2 regions of the Cellulosimicrobium sp. AB352 genome follow, and region 1 is predicted to be linked to the other one. Evidence: predicted binding sites of a transcription regulator. Region 1 holds the regulator's gene; the other holds the start of a gene.

Region 1 (11,367 bases):
CTCGGGACAGAGAGGTCATGAGCCGGCTTGCGCCGCTGCGCTCCTTCGGTCGGGCAGTGGGTCCGGGACGGCCACCGCCCCGCAGATCGCTTCCATCGTACCGAGCGCGGCCGGGCGTCACACGCGCTTTCGCGCAGGGCTCAGGCGGGCGACCAGCCGAGCTCGGCGCCCGCGATGACGTGGCCGTGCACGTGGAACACGCTCTGGCCGGCGCGCGGCCCCGAGTTGAAGATGAGCCGGAACTGGCCGTCGGCCAGGTCGCCCGCCACCTCGTCCGCCAGCGCGACGACGTCGCCGAGCAGCTCCGGGTCCGCCGCCGCGAGCTGGGCGATGTCGCCGTGGTGGTCGCGCGGCACGACGAGCACGTGCACGGGCGCCTGCGGGTCGATGTCGCGGAACGCGATCGAGCGCTCGCTGGTCGCCACGACGTCGGCCGGCACCTCCCCCGCGACGATGCGGCAGAAGAGGCAGTCCGGGTCGGTGCGCAGGTCGGTGCTCGTCATGCTCCCGAGGCTAGACCACGCGTCCCGGCCACGCCCCAGCGGCCGAGCCGCTCGGCGAGCAGCGCCACGGCCACCGGTCCGGCGGTCGACGTGCGCAGCACGTGGGGCCCGAGCCGCGCCGCGACCGCGCCGGCCGCCGTGAGGTCGGCGAGCTCGCGGTCGGAGATCCCGCCCTCCGGGCCGACGACGACGAGCACCTCGGGCGCGGGCGCGCCGTCCGTGGCCGGACCGGCGGGCAGCCCGACGTCGGCGAGCGGCGTCGTCGCCTCCTCGTGCAGGACGATCGCCCGACCGCCCGCCGCGACGACGTCGACGACCCGCGCCGCGAGGCCGCGCGAGTCGAGCGCGACCTCGACGCGGGGCAGGCGCGCGCGCCGGGCCTGCTTGGTCGCCGTGCGGACGGTCGCGAGCCACCGCGCGCGGGACTTCGCCGCGCGCTCGCCGCGCCACACGACGACGGAGCGCTCCGCCTGCCACGGCACGACCACGTCGACGCCGATCTCCGTCGCCGCCTCGATCGCCATCTCGTCGCGGTCACCCTTGGCGAGCGCCTGGACGAGCGTCACGACGACGTCCGGCGCCGGCTCGCGGTCCACCTCCTGCACGAGGAGCGTCACGCGGCCCGACTCGGCGTGCTCGACGACGCACCGCAGCCGGAGCCCGTCACCGTCGACGACGTCGACGCGCTCGCCCGCGCCGCGCCGCTGCACGACGCCCGCGTGCCGGCCCTCCGCGCCGTCGAGCACGTACCGGTCGCCGGGCGCGACGCCGTCGGTCCCCGTCTCGGCGAGGAACACCGGAGCACTCATGCCCGCGCCCCGCTCAGCGGCCGGAGAGCTTGTCGCGCAGGCGCGAGAACACGCCCGGGTGCGCGGCGGCGAGCCGGGGCTCGGGCCGCTCCTCGCCGCGCAGCGCGGCGAGCGAGCGCAGGAGCTGCTCCTGCTCGGGGTCGAGGGCCGTCGGCACCTGGACCTCGATGTGCACGTTGAGGTCGCCGCGCCCGCTGCCGTGCAGGTGCCCGACACCGAGGTTCTTCAGCGTGACGATCTGGTTCGGCTGCGTGCCGGGGCGCAGGTCGATCTCCTGGAGCCCGTCGAGCGTCTCCAGCTCGAGCACGGTGCCGAGGGCGGCCGCCGTCATGGGCACCTGGAGGGTGCAGTGCAGGTCGTCGCCGCGGCGCACGAACGTGTCGTGGTTGCGCTCGCGGATCTCGACGTACAGGTCGCCCGCGGGGCCGCCGGCCGGGCCGACCTCGCCCTGCGCGGTGAGCTTGATGCGCGTGCCCGTGTCGACGCCCGCCGGGACGTTGACCGTGATGCTGCGGCGGCTGCGCACGCGGCCCTCGCCCGAGCACTCCGCGCACGGCTCGGGGATGACCGTGCCGAAGCCCTGGCACGCGGCGCACGGCGCGCTCGTCATGACCTGGCCGAGGAACGAGCGCGCGACGCGCTGGACCGTGCCGCGGCCGTGGCACACCTCGCACGTGCGGGGCGAGGTGCCCGGACGGCAGCAGGTGCCGCCGCACGTGCCGCACACGACCGCCGTGTCGACCTGGAGCTCGCGCTGCGCGCCGAACGTCGCCTCGGAGAGGTCGATGTCGAGCCGCACGAGCGCGTCCTGGCCGCGGCGGGCGCGCGGGATCGGGCCCTGCTGCGCCTGGGCGCCGCCGAAGAACGTCTCGAAGATGTCCTGGAAGCCGAAGCCGCCGCCCATGGGGCCGCCGCCCCCGCCGCCGGGGGCGCTGGGGTCGACGCCGAGGTCGTACTGCTGGCGCTTCTCCGGGTTGGACAGCACCTCGTAGGCGCGCGCGACGTCCTTGAAGCGGTCGCCCGCCTCCTCGCCCGCGACGTCCGGGTGCAGCTCGCGCGCGAGCTTGCGGTACGCCTTCTTGATCTGGTCCTGGCTGGCGTCACGGGCCACGCCGAGGATCTCGTAGTAGTCGCTCACACGTCACTCTCTGCTGGTGCGGGTCGTGAGGCCGGCGCGGGGCCGGTCGGGAGGGGTCGGGGGTGGTCGTCGAGCGGGCCCGCCGCGGGCGGGGAGACCGCGGGGCTCACGTGCCGAGCACCCGTGACAGGTAGCGCGCGACCGCGCGCACCGCCGCGATGGTGCCGGGGTAGTCCATGCGGGTCGGCCCGATCGAGCCGACGAGCGCGACCGTGTCACCGTCGTTACCGTAACCGGTCGTCACGACGGAGGTCTCCGCGAGGCCCTCGAGCTGGGTCTCGCGACCGATCCGGACGCTCACGCCCGACTCGGCGGCCATCTCGGTGAGCAGCCCGAGCAGGACGACCTGCTCCTCGAGCGCCTCGAGGACGGGGCGCAGCGCGTGCTCGAACCGCATGCCCGCGCGCGCGAGGTTCGCCGTGCCCGCGAGGACGAGGCGCTCCTCGCTCTCCTCCGCGAGCGTCTGGGCGACGAGGTCGCCCACCGCGCGGACGAGCGGGGCGTCGTCGGGGTGGAAGCTCTCGGTCACGGCGGCGAGGCCGGGCGCGAGGTCCGTGAGGCGCTTGCCCGCGGCCGCGGCGTTGAGCCGCGCGCGCACCTCGACGAGCGTGCCCTCGTCCGGCAGGCTCGCGACCTCGAGCGTGCGCTGCTCGACGCGACCCGTGTCCGTGATGATGACGACGAGGAGCCGCGACTCGCCGACGGGCACGAGCTCGAGGTGGCGCAGGCCCGACCGGCTCAGCGACGGGTACTGCACGACGGCGACCTGGCCGGTGAGCTGGGCGAGCAGGCGCCCGGCGCGCGCGATGACGTCGTCGAGGTCCACGCCCTCGGACAGGAAGGTCTCGATGGCGCGCTTCTCCGGCGCGGACAGCGGCTTGACGCCCGAGAGGCGGTCCACGAAGAGCCGGTATCCCTTGTCCGTCGGGATCCGGCCCGCGGACGTGTGCGGCTGGGCGATGTACCCCGCGTCCTCGAGAGCCGCCATGTCGTTGCGGATCGTGGCGGGCGAGACGCCGAGGCTGTGGCGCTCGGTGAGCACGCGCGAACCCACGGGCTCGCGCGTGAGGACGTAGTCCTCGACGATGGCCCGCAGCACCTCGAGCCGGCGCTCCTCGCTCACGTCCACCTCCCGCGTGCCGCACCGTCGCCGCCCGGGCGGGCGTGCGGGAGTCGGCACTCTCGACCTCCGAGTGCCAATCCTACGCGTCCGCGCGGCCCGTCCGGCGGTCCTCCGCTCGTCGCGAACGCAGGTCGAGGAGGCCGACGACGAGCGCGACCGCGACGAGGCCGATCGTCACCAGGAGCGCGCGCCCGGTCGCGTCCGCCGCCGAGTCGCCGCTCGCGAGCCCGCCGTAGTAGACGGACAGGACCACGGAGATCCCGACGGCCGACCCGATGCGCTGGCCGAGCTGCAGCATGCTGCCCGCCACCCCGGCCCGGCTCACCGGCACCTCGGACAGCGTGAGCGTCTGGTTCGGCGCGATGACCGTCCCGCTGCCCGCGCCCGCGACGAGCAGCGCGACCGCGAGCGCCGGGCCGACGGCGCCCGGGTCGTCCCCGAGCGTGCGCACGACGACCTCCGCCGCGACCACCCCCACGAGCACGAGCACGACGCCGCCGACGACGAGCTCGCGGCCCCAGCGCGCGACCCAGCGGCCCGAGAACCACGCCGACACGCCCGACGCGACCGCGAACGGCGTGCCGACGAGCCCCGCCTGGAGCGGCGTGTACCCCAGCTCGTCCTGGAGGTAGAGCGTGACGACGAGGAAGATGCCCGTGAACCCGGCGAAGTACGCGAGGCCGAGCAGCGCGCCGTTGCGGAAGGACCCGAGCCCCACGACCTGCGGGTCGAGCACGGCCTCGCCCGTGCGCCGCTGGTAGCGCCGCTCCCACCCGACGGCGGCCACCACGGCGGCCGCGGCCGGCACGAGCCACCACCAGCGCGACGCGTCGTCGCCGCGGCCCGTCGTCGTGACGAACGGCATCATCACGCCGAGGGTCGCGGCGCCGAGCAGGCCCAGCCCGACGAGGTCCAGCCGGCGCGGCCCGCGCGCCGCGCCCGACCCGGTGCGCGGCGGCCCGGGCACGAGGCGCCACGCGAAGGGCAGGAGCACGGCGACGACGGGGATGTTCACGAGGAACACCCACCGCCACCCCGTCTCCGGGCCCGCCGCGGCGATGATGAGCCCGCCCAGCAGGGGCCCGAGCGCCGTCGAGACGCCGATGGTCGCGCCGAACATGCCGAACGCGCGCCCGCGCTCGTACCCGCGGAACTGCTGCTGGATGAGACCGACGACCTGCGGGTTGAGGACGCCCGCGCTCACGCCCTGGAGCAGGCGCGCGACGCCGAGCCACGTGTCGGTCGGCGCGAGCCCGGACGCGAGGCTCATGAGCGCGAAGCCCAGGAGGCCCGCGATGAAGAGCGGTCGTCGTGCGCCCGCGTCGCCCAGGCGCCCGGCGGGCACCAGCGCGAGCCCGAACGCGAGCGTGTAGCCGGCGACGACGAGCTGGAGCTGGGTCGGGCCCGCGTCGAGCGACGACTCGATCGACGGCAGGGCCACGTTGACGATCGACACGTCGAGCGTCGTGATGAAGCCCACCGCGAGGCAGACCGGCAGCACGCGCCAGCGGTTCGGGTCCGGCTCCGCGCGCTGCTGGCTCATCGGTCCGTGGTACCACCCCGCGCCGGGGGCGCGCGCGCCGGGAGCCGCCGTGCGCGGCCGGGCCGGGCGCCCGGGACCTCCCCGCGGGAGGCCGATCCCGCGACGCACGGGGCGATCTCGGTGGTGAGCGGCAGACGCTGGCCTAGGGTGACGCCGTGTCCTTCGACCGCTACGGCTCCGACGTCCTCGGCGGCACGCCCGCCCCCACCCACCACCGCGCGCGGCCCGTGTCGCGCCCGCAGCCCGCGGAGCGCGGCCTCGTCGTCGAGGAGGTGCAGACCGGGTGGGTCGGGGCCGTGGTCCGGGTCGAGAAGTCGGGCGGGATGCACGTCGTCGTGCTCGAGGACCGCGCGGGCCGGACCCGCACGTTCCCGCTCGGGCCGGGCTTCTGGGTCGACGGCGCGCCCGTCGAGCTCACCCCGCCCGTCACCTCCCGCGCCCCCGCCGCGCCGACGCGCACGGCCTCGGGCTCGCGGGCCGTCGTCGGGCAGCGGGCGCACGTCGCGCGCGGGAGCCGCATCTGGGTCGAGGGCAAGCACGACGCCGAGCTCGTCGAGAAGGTGTGGGGCGACGACCTGCGCGTGGAGGGGGTCGTCGTCGAGCCGCTGCACGGCGTCGACGACCTCGCGGCGGCGCTCGCGGACTTCGGCCCGACGCCGCAGCGTCGCGTGGGCGTGCTCGTGGACCACCTCGTGCCCGGCAGCAAGGAGCGGCGGATCGCCGACGAGGCGCTGCGGCGGTCGCCCGCGGGCACGGTGCTCGTGCTCGGGCACCCGTACGTCGACGTCTGGCAGGCGGTGAAGCCGGCCCGGATCGGCCTCGAGCGGTGGCCCGTGATTGAGCGCGGCACGGAGTGGAAGCGCGGGATCCTGCGCGAGCTCGGCTGGCCGGCGCAGACCGCGGAGGACGTCGGCCGCGCGTGGCAGCGCATCCTCGGCACGGTGCGCACCTACGCCGACCTGGAGCCGTCGCTGCTCGGGCGGGTCGAGGAGCTCATCGACTTCGTCACCGCGCCCTGACCGGTCGCGGGCGCGCGGGACGCACCCCGCGCGTGAGGTACCGCGCTCGAGACGCACCGCGCCCCGGTACCGACGGACGGTACCGGGGCACGGCGACAGCGTCGGCCGGGTCTCAGGCGGCCGGCACCCCGCCCGTGAGACGGCGGTAGGCGTAGCCGACGGCGACGTAGCTCAGCGGGATCGTCACGAAGAGCCCGAGACCGCACGGGATCGCGCCGAGGATGTTGATCCCGACGAGGGCGAGCAGGAGCAGGAACACCTGCCCGAAGTTCTTCGCGACGAGCGAGAAGCTCGTGCGGATCGCCGTGATCGCGTCGACGCCCTGGTCGAGCGCGACGTAGTACACGAACGCCGAGAACAGCAGCATCGCGAGCCCGGGCAGGACGCACAGGACGAGCCCGATGCCGGACAGGACGCCGACGATGAGCGCCGCGAGCAGCACGTTGAGCACGTTCCCGATGCGGAAGAACGCGGCGACGTCGGGTCGACGCCCGTCCACCTCGTCGAGCGCGCCGCGCGTGAAGAACGCGGTGATGAGGTAGCCGATGGCGGTGCCGACGATCCCGAGCAGCACGCTCGTGAAGGTGAGGCCGCCGAGGGCCGCGAAGTTCGTGTCGGAGTAGTCGAACTGGTCCTGGAACTGGTCGAACCCGCCCGTGATCCAGCTCCACGCGATGTTGACGGCGAGGAAGATCAGCGCGACGAGGATCCACGGCCCCAGGTTCGACGTGACGCGACGCCACCCGTAGGAGATCGCGTCGCCGACGCCGAACGCCGGGCCCCCGTAGCCGGGCTGGCCCCCGTACCCTCCGGCGGCACCCGGGTACGACCCGGGCGGCGGCGGGTACCCCCCGGCGGGGGGCGGGTATCCGCCGGCGGGCGGCGGGTACGCACCGGACGGGGGCGGGTACGCGCCCGGCGGGGGCGTACCCGGTCCCCCGGCCGCGCCGTCCGGCGCACCGGTCGGCGCGCCGTAGGCACCCGGTGCGCCGTACGCGGGCGGGCCCGACGGCGGTGCGGCCGGGTCGTGCGGCGCTCCCCCGCCCGGGCCGTACGGCGAGGCGGGCGGGACGTCGCCCCCGGACGGGGCGGCGTCGGGCCGGCCGGGTCCGGGACCGGACGGTGGCGTGGCGTCCGGTCGCGGGCCGCCCGCGCCGTCGGCGGGGGTGCGCTCGTCGTCGCGGGGCGGCTCGCCGCCCGGGTTCGTGGGGTCGGTCATCGTGCACCTCGTTCCTCGTCGTCACGTGCTGCGGGCTGCACGCTCCGTCGACGTGCTGGGTCCACCTTGGCGGTTCTCGGCCCGGACCGCGCGGCGAGCACGGGGCCGTCGCACGGCGGCGGGCAGGGTGGTGCCGCCGAGGGCCTCGTCCCCGCGGGGCGCGCCCGGGTCGCGGTGGACCCGGGCCGACGTCACTCGTCCGTGATCGTCCGGACCACCGTGTCCGCGAGCAGCCGCCCCCGCAGGGTGAGCACGGCACGACCGGCGACCGCTGCGCGGCCGTCGAGCAGCCCGTTCGCGACGAGCCCGGCGACGGCGTGGCGTCCCGCCGGGGAGAGGACCGCGAGGTCGAGACCCTCGCGCAGCCGCACGCCGAGCATCGCCTGCTCGAGCCGGCCCTCCGTGCGCGTGAGGAGCTCGCGCCCCGCCGCGGGGCTCGTGCCCGCCTCGAGCAGCGCCGCGTACCGGCGCGGGTGCTTGACGTTCCACCACCGCACGCCGACGCGGGCGTCCTCGGGCGACGCCCCTGCAGGCGCGGCGCCGGTCGCCGCGACGTAGGAGTGCGCACCGGGCCCGATCCCCCACCAGTCGTCGCCGCGCCAGTACGCGAGGTTGTGGCGGCAGCGGTCGGCGTCGGTACGGGCCCAGTTGCTCACCTCGTACCAGGTGAGGCCGGCCGCCGTGAGCAGCTCGTCGGCGAGCTCGTACTTCGTGGCCTGGTCGTCCTCGCTCGGGAGCGCGACCTCCCCGCGCCGCACCTGGGCGGCCATCTTCGTCCCCGCCTCCACGACGAGCGCGTACGCGGACACGTGGTCGACGCCGGTCGCGAGCGCGGCCTCGAGGCTCGCCCGCCAGTCGCCGAGGCTCTCCCCCGGCGTGCCGTAGATGAGGTCGAGCGAGACCTGGAGGCCGGCGTCGCGCGCCCAGCGCACGACGTCCGGGATGCGGCGCGGGTCGTGCGTGCGCTCGAGCGTCGCGAGCACGTGCGGCACGGCGGACTGCATGCCGAACGACACGCGCGTGAACCCGGCGGCCGCGAGCTCGGCGAGCGACTCGGGCGTCACCGAGTCCGGGTTCGCCTCCGTCGTCACCTCGGCGTCCGGGGCGAGCCCCCACGCGTCGCGCACGCCGCCGAGCAGGCGGACAAGATCCCCGGCCGGCAGGAGCGTGGGCGTGCCCCCGCCGACGAAGACGGTCGAGACGGGCCGCTCGGGCAGCCCGGCGTCGTGCAGCACGCGCGCGGCGAGGTCGATCTCGCGCAGCGCCGTGCTCGCGTACGACGCCTGGCTCGCACCCCCGCCGAGCTCGGACGTCGTGTAGGTGTTGAAGTCGCAGTACCCGCACCGCACCGAGCAGAACGGGACGTGCAGGTAGACCCCGAACCCGCGGGTCGCGGGCACGGTGCCGCCCGCGCCTCCCGCGACCCAGGAGGGCAGCGAGCCGTCGGGCGGGACCGGCTCGCCCTCGGGCAGCGCCGGGCTCACTTCTTCGACTTGTCCTTGGCGTCCTTGCCGCCCGCGGCGTCGGAGGAGAGCGCGGCGATGAAGGCGTCCTTCGGGACCTCGACGGACCCGATGTTCTTCATGCGCTTCTTGCCCTCCTTCTGCTTCTCGAGCAGCTTGCGCTTGCGGCTGATGTCACCGCCGTAGCACTTCGCGAGGACGTCCTTGCGCATGGCGCGCACCGTCTCGCGGGCGATGACGCGCGCGCCGACGGCCGCCTGGATCGGCACCTCGAACTGCTGGCGCGGGATGATCTCCTTGAGCTTCGCCGTCATCATGACGCCGTAGTCGTACGCCTTGTCCTTGTGCACGATCGCGCTGAACGCGTCCACCTGCTCGCCCTGGAGCAGGATGTCGACCTTGACGAGGTCGGCGACCTGGTCGCCCGACGGCTCGTAGTCGAGCGAGGCGTAGCCGCGCGTGCGGGACTTGAGCTGGTCGAAGAAGTCGAACACGATCTCGGCGAGCGGGAGCGTGAAGCGCAGCTCGACCCGGTCCTCGGACAGGTAGTCCATGCCGAGCATCTGGCCGCGACGGTCGTTGCACAGCCCCATCACGGTGCCCACGAACTCGCTCGGCGCGAGGATCGTCGCGCGCACGACCGGCTCGCTGACCTGCTTGATCTTGCCGCCGGGGAACTCCGACGGGTTCGTCACGTTGACGAGCGTCCCGTCCTCGAGCGTCACGTCGTAGACGACGTTCGGCGCGGTCGAGATGAGGTCGAGGTCGAACTCGCGCTCGAGGCGCTCGCGCACGATCTCCAGGTGCAGCAGGCCGAGGAACCCGACGCGGAAGCCGAAGCCGAGCGCGACCGACGTCTCCGGCTCGTAGTTGAGCGCGGCGTCGTTGAGCTTGAGCTTGTCGAGCGCGTCGCGCAGGACCGGGTAGTCGGTCCCGTCGATCGGGTACAGGCCCGAGAAGACCATGGGCTTCGGGTCGGAGTAGCCGCCGAGCGCGTCGGCGGCGGGCTTCGCCGCGTTCGTCACGGTGTCGCCGACCTTCGACTGGCGCACGTCCTTGACGCCCGTGATGAGGTAGCCGACCTCCCCGACGCCGAGGCCCTTCGTGACGATCGGCTCCGGCGAGATGACGCCGATCTCGAGCAGCTCGTGCGTCGCTCGGGTCGACATCATGACGATGCGCTCGCGCGGGTTGAGGTTGCCGTCGACGACGCGCACGTACGTCACGACGCCGCGGTAGGTGTCGTAGACCGAGTCGAAGATCATGGCGCGCGCCGGGGCGTCGGCGTCGCCGACCGGCGCGGGCACGCGCTCGACGATGCGGTCGAGCAGCGCCTCGACGCCGGCGCCCGTCTTGCCGGAGACCTTGAGCACGTCGTCCGGGTCGCCGCCCACGAGGTTCGCGAGCTCCTCCGCGTACTTCTCGGGCTGGGCCGCCGGGAGGTCGATCTTGTTGAGCACGGGGATGATCTCGAGCTCGTTCTCCATCGCGAGGTACAGGTTCGCGAGGGTCTGCGCCTCGATGCCCTGCGCCGCGTCGACGAGCAGCACCGCGCCCTCGCACGCCGCGAGCGACCGCGAGACCTCGTACGTGAAGTCGACGTGCCCCGGGGTGTCGATCATGTTGAGCGCGTGCGGCGTCTCCACGCCGTCCGCCACGACGGCCCACGGCATGCGGACCGCCTGCGACTTGATCGTGATGCCGCGCTCGCGCTCGATGTCCATGCGGTCGAGATACTGCGCGCGCATGGCGCGCGGCTCGACGACACCGGTGAGCTGCAGCATGCGGTCGGCCAGGGTCGACTTGCCGTGGTCGATGTGCGCGATGATGCAGAAGTTCCGGATCAGCTCGGGCGGCGTGGCCGCGGGCTGGATGCGGGTGCTCAGCTGGGCGCTGGGGATCGGGGACAACGCGGGTGCGCTCCTGGGAGTGGCGTGCGGGTCGGGGCCGCGCGCTCGGGGGCGGCGCGCCGACGGTCGCTCTCGGGCGGGCGGGAACAACCATTGTCCCACGTCCGGCGTCGGGCACCCGCCCGCCCTGCGGGGCACCGCGAGCCGACCTAGCGTGGAGGACCGGCCGGCCGCACCGGGCCGACCGGCGACGAGAGGAGCGCTCATGGCCCAGGACACCGAGCACCGCACCTCCGGCGGCCCCGAGGGGCGCCGCGTGCTGGCGATCGTGACCAACTACGGCGTCGAGCAGGACGAGCTCGTGGTCCCGCTCGAGCACCTGCGCGGCGAGGGGGTGCAGGTCGACGTCGCGGCCACGTCCGCGGACGACGTGCAGACCCTCGTGGGCGACAAGGACCCCGGCCGCACCGTCACCCCGAACCTCACGCACTCCGACGCCGACCCTGCCGAGTACGACCTGCTGCTCGTGCCGGGCGGGACGATCAACGCCGACGCGCTGCGCCTCCAGGACGACGCCGTAAGCCTCGTGCGCGCGTTCACCGCCGCCGGGAAGCCGGTCGCGGCGATCTGCCACGGTCCGTGGGCGCTCGTCGAGGCGGCCGCCGTCGAGGGCAAGACGCTCACGAGCTACGCCTCGCTC
Region 2 (17,230 bases), on a different contig from region 1:
CTCGCCTTCGCGCTCGCCTCCCTCGTGCTCGTCGCGATCCCCGGCCCGAGCGTGCTCTTCGTCGTCGGCCGCTCGCTCACGCTGGGCCACCGCGGCGGCGTGCTCAGCGTGCTCGGCAACGAGCTGGGCGCGCTCACGCTCGTGGTCGCGGTGGCGCTCGGGGTCGGGACGGTCGTCGCGACGTCGGTCGCGATCTTCACGGTCGTCAAGCTCGTCGGTGCCGCGTACCTCGTGTGGCTCGGCGTCCAGGCGATCCGCCACCGGCGCGACGGGACCGTCGCCGTCGACGACGCCCCCGTCCGCGAGCCCTGGTGGCGCGTGGTGCGGCAGGGCTACGTCGTGGGGGTGACCAACCCCAAGACGATCGTGTTCTTCGTCGCGGTGCTGCCGCAGTTCACCGACTTCCACGCGGGCCGCGTGCCCGGGCAGATGATGGTGCTCGGGCTCGTCTTCACCGTCATCGCGTTCGTGTGCGACAGCGTCTGGGCGCTGGCCGCGGGCGCGGCCCGCTCGTGGTTCGCGTCCTCGCCCCGGCGCCTCGGCACGGTGCGGGCCGCGGGCGGCGGGATGATGATCGGCCTCGGCGGCGTCCTCGCCGTCGCGTCGCACCGGGCGCCCTGAGCAAGCCCCGGAGCGCGCCGCCGTCGAGCGCGTCGGGCTCGGACGCGACGAGGGCCGGTCTCCGTCAGGAGACCGGCCCTCGCCGTCTGGGGTGAGTAACGGGACTTGAACCCGCGACCCCCTGGACCACAACCAGGTGCTCTACCAGCTGAGCTATACCCACCATGTGAGCCGTGCTCACGGACCGGCGCCTGGAGCACCGGCCGTCGAAAAGTGTACCCGGTCTGCGGGGTGCTCCCGGACGCCTTTCTCGCGTCAGGCCTCCGTGGCCCCTGTGACGGTCGCCACGGCGGCGTCGTCGGCGGTCGTGGCGGCGCTCTCGCCGGGCTCGTGCGGCCGCGTGCGTCCCCGGGTCACGCTCGTCGCGACGACCTGCTCCGCGATCTTGCGGGCGGTCGCCGAGTCCGGGCCCGGCGCAGGGACGAAGACGGCGGCGCGGTAGTAGCGCAGCTCGTCGATGCTCTCGAGGATGTCGGCGAGCGCGCGGTGCCCGCCGTGCTTCTCGGGCGAGGAGAAGTACGCGCGCGGGTACCAGCGGCGGGAGAGCTCCTTGACGGAGGAGACGTCGACGATCCGGTAGTGCAGGTGGCTCATGAGGGCCGGCATGTCGCGGTCGAGGAACGCCTTGTCGGTCCCGACGGAGTTCCCGGCGAGGGGCGCCTTCCCGGGCTCCGGCACCCAGGTGCGGACGTAGTCCAGGACGCGCTGCTCGGCCTCGGCCAGCGTCAGGCCCTCGTCGAGCTCGTCGAGGAGACCGGAGGTCGTGTGCATCTGGCGCACGAAGTCGCCCATCTGCTCGAGCGCCTCGGCCGGCGGGCGGACCAGGACGTCGACGCCGTCACCGAGCACGTTGAGCTCGGAGTCGGTGACGACCGCGGCGACCTCGACGAGGGCGTCGGCGCCCAGGTCGAGCCCGGTCATCTCGCAGTCGATCCAGACGATGCGTTCGTTCGCGTTCACAGGGCTCACGCCCACAGCCTAGTCGCGCACGACGAAGGCCCCGGCGGTCCGGTCCACGGAGGGTCCGGACGGCCGAGGCCTTCGACGGGTCGCGCTCTCGCCCGGCGGGGTGTGCCCCCGGCGTGACGAGCGCTCGGTGCGCGTCATGCGGTGCGGCGCGACAGGCGGGCCTGCCGGGTGTGCGCCGGGACGCGGGTCGTGGTGCGGCGCAGCTGCGACCGGCGCAGGGTCTGCTCCTGCAGCTGCTCGCGACGGCTGAGGGCCGCCACGTCGTACGTGATCAAGGGATGCATCGTGCTGTTCTCGTGACGCTGGGTTCGTGGGTCTGGCCGGACCCTCCACCGCCCGGTACGGACCGGACGGACGCCACCGCGGTGTGTGCTCATACGACCACGACGGGCGTCGGGGACGCACGGGTTTTTCGCCGGGGACCGTCCTGCTCCTCGCCGGGGTCTCGTCCGGGGGCCGTCCGCGACCGCGCCGCCCTGCGTCGTCGGCCCGCGTTCCGTAGCCTCCGGGGATGGGAGCGACGACGAGCGGGTCGAAGGAGGGCACGTCGCCGCGGGCGGTGCTCGCGAGCGTGTGGCCGGGGCTGCTCCTGGTCCTGGTCGGCGTCCTGGGCTTCGCCGGCCTGCTGGACTCGGTCCGGGAGCGGGACGACCTCTGGCGGTTCGACGAGCCGCTGCTGGCCTGGATGGTCGCGCACCGGACCCCCGGCGCGACGGGGGTGCTGACGGTCGTGACGACCGTGTTCGGCCCGTTCGTGCTGCCCCTCCTCGTGGCGGTCGGGTGCGTCGTGTGGGCACGACGCTCGGGGACCTGGTGGGAACCGGGCCTGCTGGCGGGGGCGATGGTGCTCGCGACCCTCGTCTCGAGCGTGCTCAAGGCCGTGATCGCCCGTCCGCGCCCGCCGGACGCCTCGATGGTCGTGGCCGGGGTCGAGCGGTCGTTCTCGTTCCCCTCGGGGCACACGATCGGCGCGGCGACCCTGGTGCTCGTCGGCGGCTACCTCGTGTGGCACCGCCACCGCGACGCTCGCGTGCTGACGGTCTGGGTCGTGGCGTCGGTGCTCGTCGTCGGGACCGTGGCGCTGAGCCGCCTCTACCTCGGCTACCACTTCCTCACCGACGTCCTCGCGGGCCTCGCGCTCGCCGTGGCGGTGCTCGGCGTCGTCGTCGTCGTGAGCCGGGTGCACGACCTCCGGGCGCGGGCGCGACCGGTCGAGGCGGGGCCTGAGGGCTCTTAGGAAAGAAGTCTTGCGCAAGATATCTTTCGTGAAGTAGCGTCGTCCCCATGACGACCGCCGCCGATCACCCTGGGCAGGGCGCCTCCGCAAGCACGTCCCCGCGCGGACCGGTGGTCGCGAGCGACCCCGCGAGCATCCGCGCCCTCGCGCACCCCCTGCGTCTGCGGATCCTCACGCTGCTCGACGACGAGGGCGAGGTCACGGCCACGCGCTGTGCCGAGGCGACGGGCGAGTCCGTCGCGAGCTGCTCGTTCCACCTGCGCATGCTCGCGAAGTACGGCTACGTCGAGCCCGCCGAGCGGCGGGGCAAGGAGCGCCCCTGGCGGACGGTCGGGCGCGGGCGCCAGACCCGCTTCGACCCCGACGTGCCCGAGTCGCTGCCCGCGGCGAGCGCCGTGGCCGACCTCGTGCTCGGCCAGGAGGCGGCGCGCGTGCGGGCGTGGCTCGCCGGCGCCGCGGCGGAGGACCCGCGGTGGCTGCTCGCCTCCACGCTCAGCTCGTCGTCGTTCTACGCGACGCGCGAGGAGCTCGACGCGCTCGCGCGCGAGGTCGAGGCGCTCACCGACCGGTTCGCCGGGCGCTGGGACGACCCGTCGCTGCGCCCCGAGGGGGCCCGGCCGGCGCGGCTGTTCGCCGTCGTCAACGCCGACCCGCCCGCGGACCACCGGTGACCACCCCGCCCGAGCCGGCGGCCGCGGCACCGACTGCGGACACCGCACCGACCGCACCGACCGCAACGGTCGCGCCGCGGAGCGGGGCCACGACGCCGGGAGCGGACGCGCGGGCCGCGCTCCGCGGGCGACCCTTCCGCCTGCTCTCGGTCGCGTGGGGGTTCACCAACTTCGCCGACTCGGTGCTCGCGATCATCCTCGCCGTGTGGGTCAAGGACCTCACGGGCTCGAACGGCGCAGCCGGGCTCGTGTTCGCCGCGCTGGGCCTGCCCGCCCTCGCGTCGCCGTTCCTCGGCCAGCTCGCCGACCGGGTGTCCCGCCGCCGGATGCTCGTCGCGACGTACCTCGTCGGCGCGGCCGTGCTGCTCGCGCTCCTCCTCGTCCGCGGCCCGGGACAGGTGTGGCTCGTGCTCCTCGTGACGGTCGTGTACTCGGGGGTCGGGTTCGCGACGTCCGCGGCGCAGTCCGGGCTCGTGCGCGACATGCTGCCCGACGACGCGCTCGCCGCCGCGAACGGCCGTCTCACGACGATCGACCAGGTGTTCCGCCTGCTCATGCCCGTCGTCGGCGCGGGCGCCTACGCGATGGCGGGCGTGTGGCCGCTCGTCCTGGCCGCGTCGGGCGCGTTCGTCGTCGCGGCCGCGGTGGTGGCGCGCGTGCGGGTGCGCGAGACACCGCCGGCCGACGAGCGCGAGCCGTACCTCGCCGAGGTGACGGCGGGCTTCCGGCACCTCGCGCGGACGGCCCCGCTCGGCGTGCTCACCGTCGCCCTCGTCATCGCGTTCGGGGCGGTGGGCCTGCTCAACGCCGTGAGCCTCGCGATCGTCGAGGACGGCCTCGGCCTGCCCGCCGCGCTGCTCGGCCCGGTCTCGTCCGTCCAGGCCGTGACCGCGATCGTGGCCGGCCTCACCGCCGCCCGGCTCGCGGCCCGGTGGGGCGCGCAGCGCCTCGTCGCGCTGGGGCTGGTCGTGCTCGCGCTCGGCATCATCCCGGCGACCGGCACCAGCGTGGTGGCGGTCGTCGTCGGGCTCGGCGGCGTCGGCCTCGGCGTCACGTGGGCGATCGTCGGGTTCGTCACCGAGCGCCAGCTCCGCACGCCGCCCGCGCTCCAGGGCCGGGTGGCCGCGGCGAGCACCATGCTGCTCAACGTGCCCCAGCTCCTGCTCACCGTGGTGGGGGCCGCGCTCGTCGGGGTCGTGGACTACCGGGCGCTGCTCGTCGTGACCGTGGCGGGCATCGCCGTCGCCGCGGCGCTCGCCCTGCGCGGCCGTCGCGCCGTCGTCGGCGCACGCTAGCGCTGCGGACCGGCGGGCACAGCGGCGGGGCGCAGCGGCGGGGCACGTCGGCAGGGCACGGCACCGGTCCTCCCGGCGAGACGACGCGCGGGCGGCCTCAGTCGTCGAGGCCGCGGGCGCGCAGCGCGTCGCCGAGCGCGTCCGCCTGGCGCAGGGCGCCCACGACGAGCGGGACGGCGAAGGCCCGGACGTCGTGCTCCCGGCCGCGCGCGCGGCACGCGTCCCGCACGCGCTGCGCGAGCGCCGCGACCACCGGGACGGAGCGCACGGCGAGCGAGAGGACGAGCGCGACCCGGCCGACGTCGACCCCCACCCGGCCGAGCGGGCGCAGGCCGCGCTCGATCGCCGCGAGCACTGCCGCCGTGCGGGTCGTGAGCAGCACGAGACCCGCGAGCGCGACGAGCGCCACGAGGCGGGTCGTGAGGACCACCGCGGCGGCGGGACCGAGCGCGAACCACTGCACCGCGAGGAGCACCGGCACGACCAGCCGCAGCGGTCGGACCTGCTCCCACGCCGCGCGGGCCCCCACCCCCGCGAGCGCGTAGAGCGCCGCGACCACGACGACCACGACCCCCACCGCGACCGGTGACGACACGAGCAGCACCGCGCCCGACGCCGTCGCGAGGCCGACGAGCTTCGCCCCGGCCGGGAGGCGGTGCAGCACCGAGGTGCCCGGCCGGTAGCCGCCCGGCGTCATCCCGGCCCCGCGTCGACCAGGCGCCGGTAGTGCGCGACGGCCGGGCCCGGCGCGTCGTCCGCGACGACCCGCCCGCCGTCGACCACGAGCACGCGGTCCATGGCGTCCATGAGCGCGAGGTCGTGCGAGACGAGCACGACCTGCTGGGGGAGGGACGCGAGCTCCGCGGCGACGCGGCGCGTGTTGCGCAGGTCGAGGAGCGTGGTCGGCTCGTCGGCCACGACGAGGCGCGGACCCGCCGCGAGCACGGAGGTGAGCGCGAGGAGCTGTTTCTGGCCGCCCGAGAGCAGGTGCGCGGGATGGTCCGCGTGCTCGGCGAGGCCGCGCGCGGCGAGGGCGCGCCGCACGACCGCGGCGCGCTCGTCCGCGGGGACGCCGCGGAGCGAGTACGCGACGTCCTCCGCCACGGTCGGCATGACGATCTGCGCGTCCGGGTCGGTGAAGACGAAGCCCACGCGCCGCCGCACCGCCGCGCCCTGGCGCCGCGTGTCCAGACCGTCGACGAGCACCCGGCCCGCGGTGGGCACGACGAGCCCGTTGAGCAGGCGGGCCAGGGTGCTCTTGCCCGAGCCGTTCGCCCCGACCACGCCGACCCGGCGCTCGCGCAGCTCGAGGCTCACGCCGCGCAGGACGTCGCGCTCCCCGAGCCGCACGTGCACGTCCTCGAGCCGCACCACGCAGCCCGCCGCGCCGTCCTGCGGCGGGAGATCCGGCACGGGTGCCGCGACCTCGGCCGGGCGGTCCCGACGTCGCCCCCGCACGGCGCGCGCCGCCCGCGCGATCACCGCGCCACCTCCACGAGCACCGCGACGCCCTGGCCGCCGCCGACGGCCGCCGTCGCGAGCCCGAGCGTCCCGGCCCGCGCGCCCCCGCGCACGAGCCGGGAGAACAGCCGGACCACGGACACCGCGCCGCTCGCGCCCCAGGGGTGGCCCAGCGCGAGCGCGCCGCCGTCGGCGCACACGCGCGCGTCGTCCGCCGGGTCGCCCAGCGGGTCGAGGCCGAGCGCGTCGGTGACCGCGAGCACCTGGGCCGCGAACGCCTCGACGACCTCGACCGCCGCGACGTCGTCGAGCCGCGCGCCGGCGCGGTCGAGCACCGTGCGCACCGCGGGCACCGGGCCCCACCCGGGCAGCGCCGGGTCGCAGCCCACGGTGGCCGACGCGACGACCCGCAGCCCCGCGAGCCCCCGGTCGCGGCGCACCGCCTCGGGGACGACCGCCACGACGGCGGCGCCGTCGCTCACCGGGCTCGACGTCGCCACCGTGACCGTCCCGCCGGGGGTGAACGCGGGGGAGAGGCGCGCGACGACGGCCGGGTCGAGGCGGCGCGCGCGCTCGTCGCGCTCCAGGCCACGGCCCGGCCGGCCGACGCGCACGGTCTCCGCGGCGAACCGCCCGGCGTCGTGCGCCGCGAGGGCGCGCGCGTGGCTGCGCACCGCGTACGCCTCCTGGCGCTCGCGGGTCACGCCGCGGCGCCGCGCGAGCTCGTCGGCGGCGGCGCCCATCCCCGGGTCCGCCCACGGCACGGGCGCGAACGCCGCGCGCGCGTACGGGACGTCGCCCCAGGGCGTGCGGTGGGCCCGCGCGGGCGAGCGCGTCGCGCTCTCGGTGCCGCCCGCGAGGACGAGCGCCGCCTCGCCCGCGCGGACCTGTTGCGCCGCGACGAGCACGGCCGCGAGGCCCGACGCGCACTGCCGGTCGACGGTGAGCCCCGGCACGCCGACGCCCGCTCCGGCGGCGAGCGCCGCGACGCGCGCGACGTCCCCGCCGGGGCCCGTGCAGCACCCGAGCACGACGTCCGCGACGTCGGCAGCGACGCCGTGCGCCCGTGCGTCGTCGAGGGTCGCGCGCAGCACAGCGGCCGCGAGGTCCACCTCGGTGAGCGCCCGGTGCCCGTGGCCCGCGGTGCCGATCCACGTGCGGCGCGCGGCGACCACCACGGGCGTCGCGTCCGTCGTGCCGCGCGTCGACGTGCTCGGGTGCCGGGTCACCGCAGCGGCTCCAGGCCCGACCGCGCGAGGTCCGTCCCGCCGAGGGCCTCGCTCACCGCGCCGCGCGCGGGCTTGCCCGACGGCGTCCGCGGCAGCGCGCGCGTGCCGTACCAGCGCCGCGGTCGCTGGGCCGGCGCGAGCGCCGCACGGGCGACCCGCTCGAGGTGCGCACGCAGCCCCGACCGGTCGTCGCACTCCACGACGGCGGTCACGACCGCCCCGAGGCGCCGGTGCGCCGTGCCGAGCACGACGACGTCGCGCACCCCGGGCACGGCCCGCAGCACGACCTCGACGTCCTCGGGCACGACCGTCGAGCCGCCCGAGAGGATCGCGCCGTCGCCCCGGCCGCGCAGCACGAGCGGCTCCGGCCCCGGGTCGGCGAGGTCCCCGACGGTGTGCCACGCGCCGTCGCGCCGCAGCGGCCCCGTGGCGCGCGCGAGGTAGCCGCGCGACACCCACGGCGAGCGCACCCACACCTCGCCGACGCTCGCCGACGGCAGCGGACGGACCGCCAGGTCCACGCCGGGGAACGCGCGCAGCCCCGACCCGTCGGGGTCGTAGGCGACGAACGACAGCTCGACGGCGCCGTAGTACGCGAGCAGGTCGACGCCGAGGCCCCGCGCCCGCTCCCGCGCCCCGGGCGCGAGCGACGCCCCGCCGACGACCGCGTGCCGCAGCCGCGAGGGCGCGCCCGCGGCGACGGCGTCGAGCACGTCGTCGAGGACCTGCGGCACGAGGTGCACGACGTCGCTCGTCGCGAGCGCCGCCGTCGTCGCGGCCGGCGTGCGGGTGAGGACGGCGCACGCCCCGACGGCGAGCGTGTGCACGGCGGCGAAGCAGTACAGCGACGACGCGAGCGGGCCGGGGACGAGGACCGCGTCGGTGGGTCGCAGCCCGAGGAGACGGGTGACCGCGTCGAACGACCCCGCCCACGACGCGCGCGTGCGCACGACTGCGCGCGGGCGGCCGGTGCTCCCCGACGAGAACCCGGCCCACGCGAGGTCTTCGGGGCCGGGGACGTGCGGCGGCGCGGGCTCTGCGCCGTCGGCGGTGCCGGTCCCGCGCGGCAGCGGCACCTCGACGAACGTGCGCGGTGCGAGCGTGCGCAGCACCTCGGCACGGTGGGCGCGCGGCCAGGCGGCGTCGCACACGAGCGGCGTCGCGCCCAGGTGGTCGACGGCCAGCATCGCCGTGAGCAGGTCGAGCGGCTCCGGCAGCGACACGGCGACGAGGTCACCCGGTCGCGTGCCCGACGCGCGCAGGTGCGTCGCGCCCGCGCGCACGTCCGCGGCGAGCGCGGCGTAGGTGCGCGACCGCTCGGGCGTGCGCAGGGCGGGACGGTCGCGCACCGCCGGGTCGGCGGCGTGCGTCAGGACCTGGTGGGCGACGGGCACGCGGACACTCTCGCAGGTGTTCAGGAGGCGGGGCGGCGGTCGGCCGCGGCACGGTCGACGCGGCCGGTGCGCCCGATCGGACGGGCCGCGGGGTAGGCCCGCACGACGCCCACCGTGATCGCGGCGGCAGCGAGCGCCTTGAGCAGGTCGCCGGGAAGGAACGCGAGCGAGAGCTGCGCGGTCGTGGGCAGCGGCACGCCCGTGACGAGCGCCTGCACGGGGATGCCGACGGCGTAGACGACCGCGATCCCGCCGACGAGGCACGCGACGAGCACGGGCGCGAACGTGACGCGCCGGAGCCGGTCGACGAGCAGGCCGACGACGGCCGCGCCGGCGAGGAACCCGACGAGGTAGCCCGCGGACGGCCCGACGAACGCCCCGAGCCCGCCGCGCCCGCCCGCGAGGACGGGGAGCCCGGCCGCGGCGAGCGCGAGGAACGTCGCGACGGCGAGCGAGCCGCGCCACGCGCCGAGGATCGCCCCCGCGAGCATGACGCCGAGCGTCTGGAGCGTCACGGGCACCGCGTTGCCGAACAGCGCGATCGATCCGGGCAGGCCGAGCGCGGCCAGGAGCGCGGCGAACGTCGCGACCCGCGCGGCGTCGCCGGCGTCGAGCGCGAACCGGCCGCGGCGACGGTCGGGCACGTCCCGCGGTGCGCCGCGCGGCGCGTCCGGGGCGGTGGGCGCCGTGGCGGACGGGGTGGCGGCGGGCGTCTCCGTGCGGGCGTCGGTCATCGCGGGCTCCCTGGTGTCGGTGGTCGGGCGTGTCCACTCTGGCCGGGACGGCGGCCCTCGGGCGACGGCGCTCGCGACCACCTCCGCGGCCCGCCGTGCACGGATCGCACAAGGCGTTGGAGGGATCCTCCAACCGCGCCGGGGCGCGGGTGCGGGGTCGGTGTGGGAGCCGCACAACGCGGCCCGCCCGGCCGGTCGACACGGCTCGTCGCACCTCTTGGCACTCTCGGGGGGAGAGTGCTAAAACAGGAGCTGTAGCCGCCCGCGGGGTGCCTGCCTCGCGGGAGCACCGACCGGTCCCGGACCGTCCGGGACCGTGCGACGAGGAGGTGAGAGGTGTGGCTGCGATGACCGACCCCTTCACGAGCACCTTCGACGCGATGGACCGTCTCGTCGGCCAGCTCGCGTCCGGCGCCCGCGCGACCGCTGCCTCGGCGGCCTCGGGCGGCATGCCGCTCGACCTGTTCCGCGCCGGGGACCACTACGTGCTGACGATGGACCTCCCGGGCGTCGACCCGGGCACGATCGACGTGTCCGTCGAGGACCGCACGCTGACCATCCGCGCCGAGCGCAGCCCCCGGACCGACCCGGACGTCCAGTGGCTCGCCCGCGAGCGGCCGTCCGGCACGTACGCGCGCCAGCTCACGGTGGGGCGCGGCCTGGCGCTCGACAAGATCACGGCGTCGTACGAGGACGGCGTGCTGACGCTGACGATCCCGGTGGCCGAGGAGGCCCGGCCCCGCCGGATCGAGGTCGCGCACCGCGCGGGCGGCGCGGCGACCCAGATCACGGCCGAGGCCGAGCCTCAGACGTCCGAGGGCTGAGCCGGGCTCACGCCTCGCCCGGGAGCGCCTTGCGGACGACGAGGCGCGTCCACGCCCCGAGGTACACGCGGTCCCCGTCGGCCAGCTCGCGTCGCTGGCCGGCGGGGATCGGGTCCGTCGGGAGCGGTTCGCCCGCGGGGCTCACGTAGGTGCCGTTCGAGGACTGCAGGTCCTCGACCCACCAGCGCTGCCCGTCCGTGCTGAGCTGGCAGTGCCGTCGCGAGACGCCGGTGTCCGCGCCGCAGTCGACCTGCGGGTGGATGCCGCGCGAGACCGACGGGCGCCCCACGAGCACGCTGCGCTCGCGCAGCACGACGAGCCCCGGCAGGCCCGCCGACGGCATGGGGTCCTCGGGCTGCTGGGCCGCGTACCAGTCCGGGTCGATCCAGATCTCGACGACCCACTGGTCCGGCCCGGGCACGGGCGGCGTCGGCAGGTGCGCGCCCGACGGCGCGGCCGGGTCCGCGGGCGCACCGGTGGGCTGCTCGACCGCGCCCGTCCCGGTGGCCGGCGTCGACGCCGGAGCCTCGAGCGGTGCGGAGGCGCCCGGCGGCGGGGACGCCGCGGACGCGGGGGACGCGGCCGGGAGCGGCGGCGGCGTCGCGCCCGACGCGACGCCTGCCTCCGGTGCGACGGGTGCGGCCGGGGAAGCCGCGGGTGCGGCCGGGGTGGCCGGCGTGGGACGCGACGGCGGGTCGAGCGAGAGCGCCGACGCAGGCTCCACCGGGTCGGGCAGGGCGCCGGTGGTGAAGTCGTAGCCGCAGTTCTCGCAGAACAGCGCGCCGGCAGGAGCGGGCGAGCCGCAGTTCGGGCACTCGAGGGCCTGCGCCGGTGCGGAGGCCCCGCCCGGAGCAGGAGACGCCGCGCCCGCCGCGGGCGCCGCGGGTGCCGACGCCGCGGCGATGGGCTCGCCGCACACGTCGCAGTAGTCGGTCGACTCCGAGGGGTGCCCGTTGGGGCAGACGACGGCGCTCACCGACGCACCCGCGTCGTCTTCGTCGAGGCGGTGTCGAGCGCCATCTCGTCGAGCGTCGAGGTGTTGCGCTTGAGCCGCACGGTGCCGTGCTCCTCGTCGTCGATCTCGACGACCTTGCGCAGGCGCGACGTCGCCTCCTCGTTCCCCGTCTGCTGCGCGAGCTGGACGGCGCGGCCGAGCTTGACGGTCGCCGTCGCCTCGTCGCCCGACGCCTTGGCCGCGAGGCCCTCCTGGATCGCCGCGGCGAGCTCGGTCTGGCCGGTGTAGTGCGCGACCTCGGGGTTGATGCGCGTGGTGAGCGACTCGTCGTCGGACCACTTCGCCTTGACCAGGCCCGAGGACACGACCTCGCCGTTCACGGCGAGCTGGACGCGCGCCGCGAGCTGCTCGGAGCCGACGGGCTTCGAGGCCACGCGCACCGCGACGTGGTAGTCGCGCGACTCGTCGCCCCACGACCCGGTCGGGTATGCGCCCGTGAGCGGGTTGACCTCGGCCCGGCGGTGCGTGAGGTCCTCGACGGTCGGGGCGACCTGGCGCACGAACAGCACCTGCGAGCCCTGCGGGGCCCACACGCGCAGGTCGGCCGAGGCGACGCCGCGCGCCATGGACGCCTGCATGAGCTTCTCGAAGTCTGCGGCGATCTCGTTCGGGTCCGCGATGAGGTCCACCGTGCCGAGCAGCGCGGTGGAGATCTCGCGCAGCTCGTCGACCTGCCAGCGCGAGCCGACGCCGCGCGCGTCGCACTGGAAGTGGCCCGTGACGTCCCGCACCGCGGCCGAGAGGTTGGCGCGGGGCTCGGACTCGTTCTTGCCGTCGGTGAGCAGGATCGCGTGCCGCTGCGTCGCCTGCGGCACCGTCGCGAAGAGCTGGTCCGCGAGGCGCAGCCACGTGCTCATCGCCGTGCCGCCGCCGGGCGTGAGCATCGAGATCGCGCGCTTCGCCTCGGCGCGCGCGCCCGGCTCCATCTGCACCATGGCCATGCGGGCGTTCGGGTAGGGGAACGCACGGTTCGCGACGTGGCTGCCGCCGACGATCGCGAACCACGTGCCGTCGAGGATCTGGTCGACCGCGACCTGGGCGGCGTGCTTCGCGGCCTCGATGTTGCGCCCCGACATCGACCCCGACGTGTCGACCATGATGATCTCGGCCACCCCGCCCGCGCCGCCGGCGCTCCCCGCGCTCCCGGCGCCGCGGCACGTCACGGTGACGATCGCGTGGACGTCCGTCGCGCCCTCGGACAGGAACTCGTTCTGGTAGACCTCGGCGGCGAACTCGGCCATGGGGGCTCCTTCGGTGGTGCGGGTGTTCGTGCAGGCTATCGGGTCGTCGGGGCCCGACGCGCGGTGCGCGTCAGGCGGTGGCGGGGTCCGCCGGGGGCGGCGGCGGGGTCGCGGACGACGCCCGGGAGAGCCGGGCGAGCGTCGCCGTGATGTTGTCGCGGCCGCCCTGGGCGTTCGCCCAGTCGACGAGCGCGCCCGCGAGCACCTGCGGGTCGTCGCCGACGCGGTCCTGCGTGCTGCGCACGAGGGCCGCCAGGTCGGCCGCGGGGGAGCAGTAGTTCCACAGGCCGTCCGAGCACACGAGCAGCCAGCCGTCGCGGTCGGGCAGGGTCGCGGCCGTGCGGGCCACCGGGTCGGGGGCGTCGGGGCCGAGCCAGCGCGTGATGGCGTGCGCCTGCGGCGACGTCTCCGCCTGGGCGCGCGGCACGCCCTGCGCGATCATCTCCTGCGCCCACGAGTCGTCCACGCTGAGCTGGTGCGCGTCGCCCTCGTCCGGGATCCAGTAGGCGCGCGAGTCGCCCACCCAGCCCGCCACGACGAGCGGCCCGTCGACGACGGCCGCGACGAACGTGCACGACGGCGGGTTCTCGCGGTCGGCCATCGTGCCGACGGTCGCGAGGATCGCGTCCTGCGCGGCGCGCGACGCGTCGCCGAGGAGCGCGGACCACGCGCCCATGCGCGCCGAAGCCTCGCCGGTCACGGGGTCGGGACCGTCGGGGCCGCGCGCCGCGAGCACGTCGCGCGCGGCGCGCGCCGCGGCGAGGCTCGCGACGTCGGAGTCGGGCGCGGAGGACACGCCGTCGCACACGACGAGCGCCGCGAACGCCCGCTCGGCGGTCGCGGACGGGCTCGCCGCCAGGGCCATCGCGTCCTCGTTGCGCGAGTGCCGCACGCCCCGGTCGCACACGCCGGCGACCCAGCTCGCGGGCCGCTCGGCCCAGTGGTCGCGCTCCGACGCCGCGGGTTCGCCGCACTCGGTGCAGTACCCGTCCTCGGCGACCAGGCCGCCGCAGCGCACGCACGGGCGCACGCCGCCCTCGGCCGCGTCGCCGCCGGTCTCGGTGGAGGCCTCGCCCGACGGCGCGGCGATCCTGTCGTCGGTCGCGCTGTCGGACCCGGGCCCGCCGTCACCGGTCCCGGCTGCTGCGGGGTCCGTCGCGGCGTCGGTCGTGAGGTCCGCGGCAGCTCCGGTCCCGGCGTCCGAGCCCGTCGCGGTCGGGAGCGGGGCGAGCGGGGTGCCGCACGCCTCGCAGAACCGGGCGCCCTCGGGCGACGGTTCCCCGCACGCCGGGCAGGCGAGCACGCCGCTCGGCTCCGCGACCGTGCCGCCGGGCACCGGTGCGGGCGCGGGCGCGGGAGAGTCGCTCATCGGATCGTCCACCGGCGCACCTCGTTCGCGCGGTCCACGAGCGTGATGCGCTCGTCCCGCGAGTCGGTGAGCGACGCGAGCTCGCGGTACGCGCCCTCGAGCGCGTCGCGCAGCGCGGGCTCGTCGGCGGGCACGCCCGCGATGCGTGTGGTCGGCTCCGGGCCGGAGGTCGTCACGGTGTCGAGCGCGGAGCGCAGGACGCCCACCGCGAGCTCGGCCCGCTCGCGCGGTGCGATCGCGACGGTCGAGACGCTCGCCATGGCGTCGGCGAGCGCGGGCAGCCCACGGCCCGACGCCGCGAGCAGGTGCGCGCGGAGCGTGCGGGACTCGACGTACGACCCGCGCGTCGGGCCGACGAGGTCGAGCGCGTGCAGCGCGCCGTCGAGGTCGCCGCGCGCCTCGCGCACGCGCATGAGCCCGAACGCGGCCGGCGCGGTGTAGTTCGCGTCGGTGCGCGCGCAGATCACGTAGAGCGACTCGGCGATGTCGGGCTCGCCGCTCAGCTCGCAGGCCGCGGCGAGCGCGAGCTTGGGCGCGAGCTCGCCCGGCACCTGCCCGTACACGGCGTTGAACGACGCGCGCGCCGCGACCGGGTCGCCCTGCGCGAGCTCGCCGAGGCCCCCGATCCACGCGGCGCGCCACTCCCACGGGTCGTCCGCGAGGATGGTCGCGATCGTGTCGCGCAGCACGTCGAACCGCTCCGCCTCGATCGCGGCGCGCGCCCGGGCGAGGCGCACCTCGACCGTGTCCTCGGGCGCGTCGGCGAGCGCGGCGAGGCGCGCGTCCGGGTCCACGACGTTGACCCCGGCGAGCCAGCTCGCCATGGGGTCGTGGTCGTCGCGCCGCAACGTCGGCAGCTCGTCCCAGGCGAGCGGGCGGGACGCGACGTCCGCGACCGGCGCCTCGAACAGGACCGAGGCCGCGGAGTGCAGCGCCGGGTTGCCCGGGCCGGCGTCCGCCGCCACGACCTCGCGCAGGACGCCGAGGAGCTGGGTGCGCATCTCGTCCGCGGTCGCGAACCGGTCGGCCGGGTCGAGCGCGCACGCCTTGGCGAGCAGGCGGTAGAACGAGTCGTACTGCTGGAACACCGGGGTGTCCGCGACGGGCGGGAGCGACGCGACGTACGTCGTCGTGTTCCCGCGGAAGTCGAGGACGAGCGTCGCGAGGGTGCGGCCGATCGTGTAGATGTCGGACGCGACCGACGGCCCGACCTCCGCGACCTCGGGCGCCTGGTAGCCGACGGTGCCGAAGATCGCGGACGTGAGGTCGTCGGTGCGGCGCACGCCGCCGAGGTCGATGAGCTTGACGCCGTCGCCCTGCTGGATGACGTTCTCCGGCTTGAAGTCGCAGAACAGCAGGTTGTGGTCGTGCAGGTACGCGAACGCGGGCAGGATCGCGAGCACGTAGGCGAGGGCCTGGTCCACGGGCATCGGGTCGATGACCCCGTTGTTGTCCTCCCGGCGCTGCTGGAGGATCTCCTTGAGCGACTCGCCGCCGACGTACTCCATGACGGTGTAGCCGGCGCCGTCGTGCATCGCGAAGTTGTAGATCTCGACGATGAGCGGGTGCTCGACCTCCGCGAGGAACTGGCGCTCCGAGATCGCCGCCGCGTACGCGTCGGGGTCGCCGGAGTTGAGCAGGCCCTTGAGCACGACCCACCGGCCGGACACGTTCTGGTCGCGCGCGAGGTAGATCCAGCCGAGGCCGCCGTGCGCGAGGCAGCCCACGACCTCGTACTGCCCGCCGACGAGGTCGCCCGGCTTGAGCTGCGGCGTGAAGTCGAACCGGTTGCCGCAGTGGGGGCAGAACCCGGAGGTGCGGCCGGGCTGGCCGTCGCGCCCGCGGCCGACCTTCTCGCCGCACGCGGGGCAGAAGCGCTTGCGCTCGGCGACCTCGGGCACGGCCATGACGGACTGCAGCGGGTCCCGGACGGGCACCGACGGGACCGTCGTGAGGCCCGCGCCGAGGCCACGCCCGCGCAGGCGCGTCGAGGACGTTCCGACGCGGCGGGTCGCCTTGGAGCCGGTCGCGGCGGTGCGCGCGGAGCCGAGGGCGGTCGACGCGAGGCGGCTCGAGCTCGTGCGGCCGGTGCGCGTGGAGCGCTCGGCGTCGGGGTCGCCCGCCCCGGCGGTGCCCGGGCGGCCCTGCACGAACCCGGTGCCGAGCATGGCGGACGGCGAGGCGGCGGCCGCGCTCCCGGGCGCGGGCACGCCGGTGGTGCCGCTCGCGGCGGGCGTCGGCGTGGTGCCGGAGCCGCCCGCGGGCGCGCCGCAGACGTTGCAGTAGCCGTCCTCGATGGTGCCCGGGCAGCCGGGCTCCGAGCACGGGACGGTCGCGGTGGTCGTCACGACGACGCTCCTTCCGGGGTGGGCAGGTCGCGGGTGAGGAACTGGTACTGCTCGACGAGGAACCGCGCGAGCGTCACGTCGCACGGCGTCGTCTCGACGGCCTCGCGCGCCTCAGCGAGGCCCGAGCGCACCGTGGGGGACGCCGAGCGGCCGTTGGCGTCGGCCCGCGCGGCGAGCCGCTCCAGGCTGTACCGCAGCTCGGCGCGGGCGCGCAGGGGACGGGTGTAGGCGTCCTCGACGGTCTCGACGGCGCGGGCCACGGTCGCGAGCCGGGCCGCGTAGGCGTCGAGCTCGAACCGCGAGTCGGGCACGGGGCCGAGGCGCGAGACGTCGGGGACGGCGAGCCGCGGCGGGTGCGCGATCTCGCGGCGGCAGCGCGCGACGAGCTCGCGCAGGGCGGGCTCGCGCGCCTCGAGCGCGGCGCGCTGCTCCTCGGTGCGGGAGCGGTCCCGGCGCAGCTCACGACGCTGCGCGGACGCGACGATGAGGTCGCGCTCGGCGCGCGCGACCTCCGTCTCGAGCTCCGCGAGCGGGCCCGACACGTCGGCGCCGCGCGCAGCCTGCGCGACGAGGTGGTCGAGGCGCCCGCGGAGGGTCTCGACGCGCCCGCGCGCATCGGCGTCCGAGCCCGCGAGGTCCTCGCAGCGCACGAGCTCGGCGCGCACGCCGCGCAGCCGCGCCACCTGGTCGGCCGTGTGCGGGTCGAAGGACAGGCGCGTGCGCAGCTGCACGACGAGCGCGTCGCACAGCTTGACCGCCTCGACGAGCGAGACGAGCGCGGCCCCCGAGCCCGAGTCGAGCCGGCCCCACAGGAGCTGGGAG

The links. Region 1 encodes HrcA, which represses chaperone genes, less so after heat shock. Its sites were predicted from a motif close to TTNGCACTCGNNNNNNNCGAGTGCNAA; they were not measured.
Region 2: a site for HrcA is predicted at 9,829-9,855, ahead of ACPCUX_RS13165 (Hsp20/alpha crystallin family protein). Genes of this name have one in related genera too.

What each region holds. Positions count from the first base shown of each region.
Region 1 covers NZ_JBMVFX010000003.1:68,372-79,738, reverse strand. The annotation lists gene ACPCUX_RS03325 (PhoH family protein) at 1-19, opposite strand, end outside; gene ACPCUX_RS03320 (HIT domain-containing protein) at 141-503, opposite strand; gene ACPCUX_RS03315 (16S rRNA (uracil(1498)-N(3))-methyltransferase) at 500-1,312, opposite strand; gene dnaJ (molecular chaperone DnaJ) at 1,326-2,450, opposite strand; gene hrcA (heat-inducible transcriptional repressor HrcA) at 2,557-3,573, opposite strand; gene ACPCUX_RS03300 (MFS transporter) at 3,653-5,116, opposite strand; gene ACPCUX_RS03295 (DUF3097 domain-containing protein) at 5,272-6,135, shown strand; gene ACPCUX_RS03290 (hypothetical protein) at 6,248-7,354, opposite strand; gene hemW (radical SAM family heme chaperone HemW) at 7,546-8,838, opposite strand; gene lepA (translation elongation factor 4) at 8,835-10,727, opposite strand; gene ACPCUX_RS03275 (type 1 glutamine amidotransferase domain-containing protein) at 10,933-11,367, shown strand, end outside.
Region 2 covers NZ_JBMVFX010000017.1:48,982-66,211, reverse strand. The annotation lists gene ACPCUX_RS13225 (LysE family translocator) at 1-621, shown strand, start outside; tRNA gene ACPCUX_RS13220 (tRNA-His) at 709-784, opposite strand; gene orn (oligoribonuclease) at 877-1,590, opposite strand; gene ACPCUX_RS13210 (hypothetical protein) at 1,725-1,865, opposite strand; gene ACPCUX_RS13205 (phosphatase PAP2 family protein) at 2,102-2,827, shown strand; gene ACPCUX_RS13200 (ArsR/SmtB family transcription factor) at 2,875-3,498, shown strand; gene ACPCUX_RS13195 (MFS transporter) at 3,495-4,793, shown strand; gene ACPCUX_RS13190 (energy-coupling factor transporter transmembrane component T family protein) at 4,891-5,490, opposite strand; gene ACPCUX_RS13185 (energy-coupling factor ABC transporter ATP-binding protein) at 5,487-6,167, opposite strand; gene ACPCUX_RS13180 (thiolase family protein) at 6,272-7,483, opposite strand; gene ACPCUX_RS13175 (class I adenylate-forming enzyme family protein) at 7,480-8,877, opposite strand; gene ACPCUX_RS13170 (biotin transporter BioY) at 8,898-9,611, opposite strand; gene ACPCUX_RS13165 (Hsp20/alpha crystallin family protein) at 9,950-10,435, shown strand; gene ACPCUX_RS13160 (FHA domain-containing protein) at 10,443-11,411, opposite strand; gene ACPCUX_RS13155 (VWA domain-containing protein) at 11,408-12,691, opposite strand; gene ACPCUX_RS13150 (PP2C family serine/threonine-protein phosphatase) at 12,762-14,060, opposite strand; gene ACPCUX_RS13145 (serine/threonine-protein kinase) at 14,057-16,408, opposite strand; gene ACPCUX_RS13140 (hypothetical protein) at 16,405-17,230, opposite strand, start outside.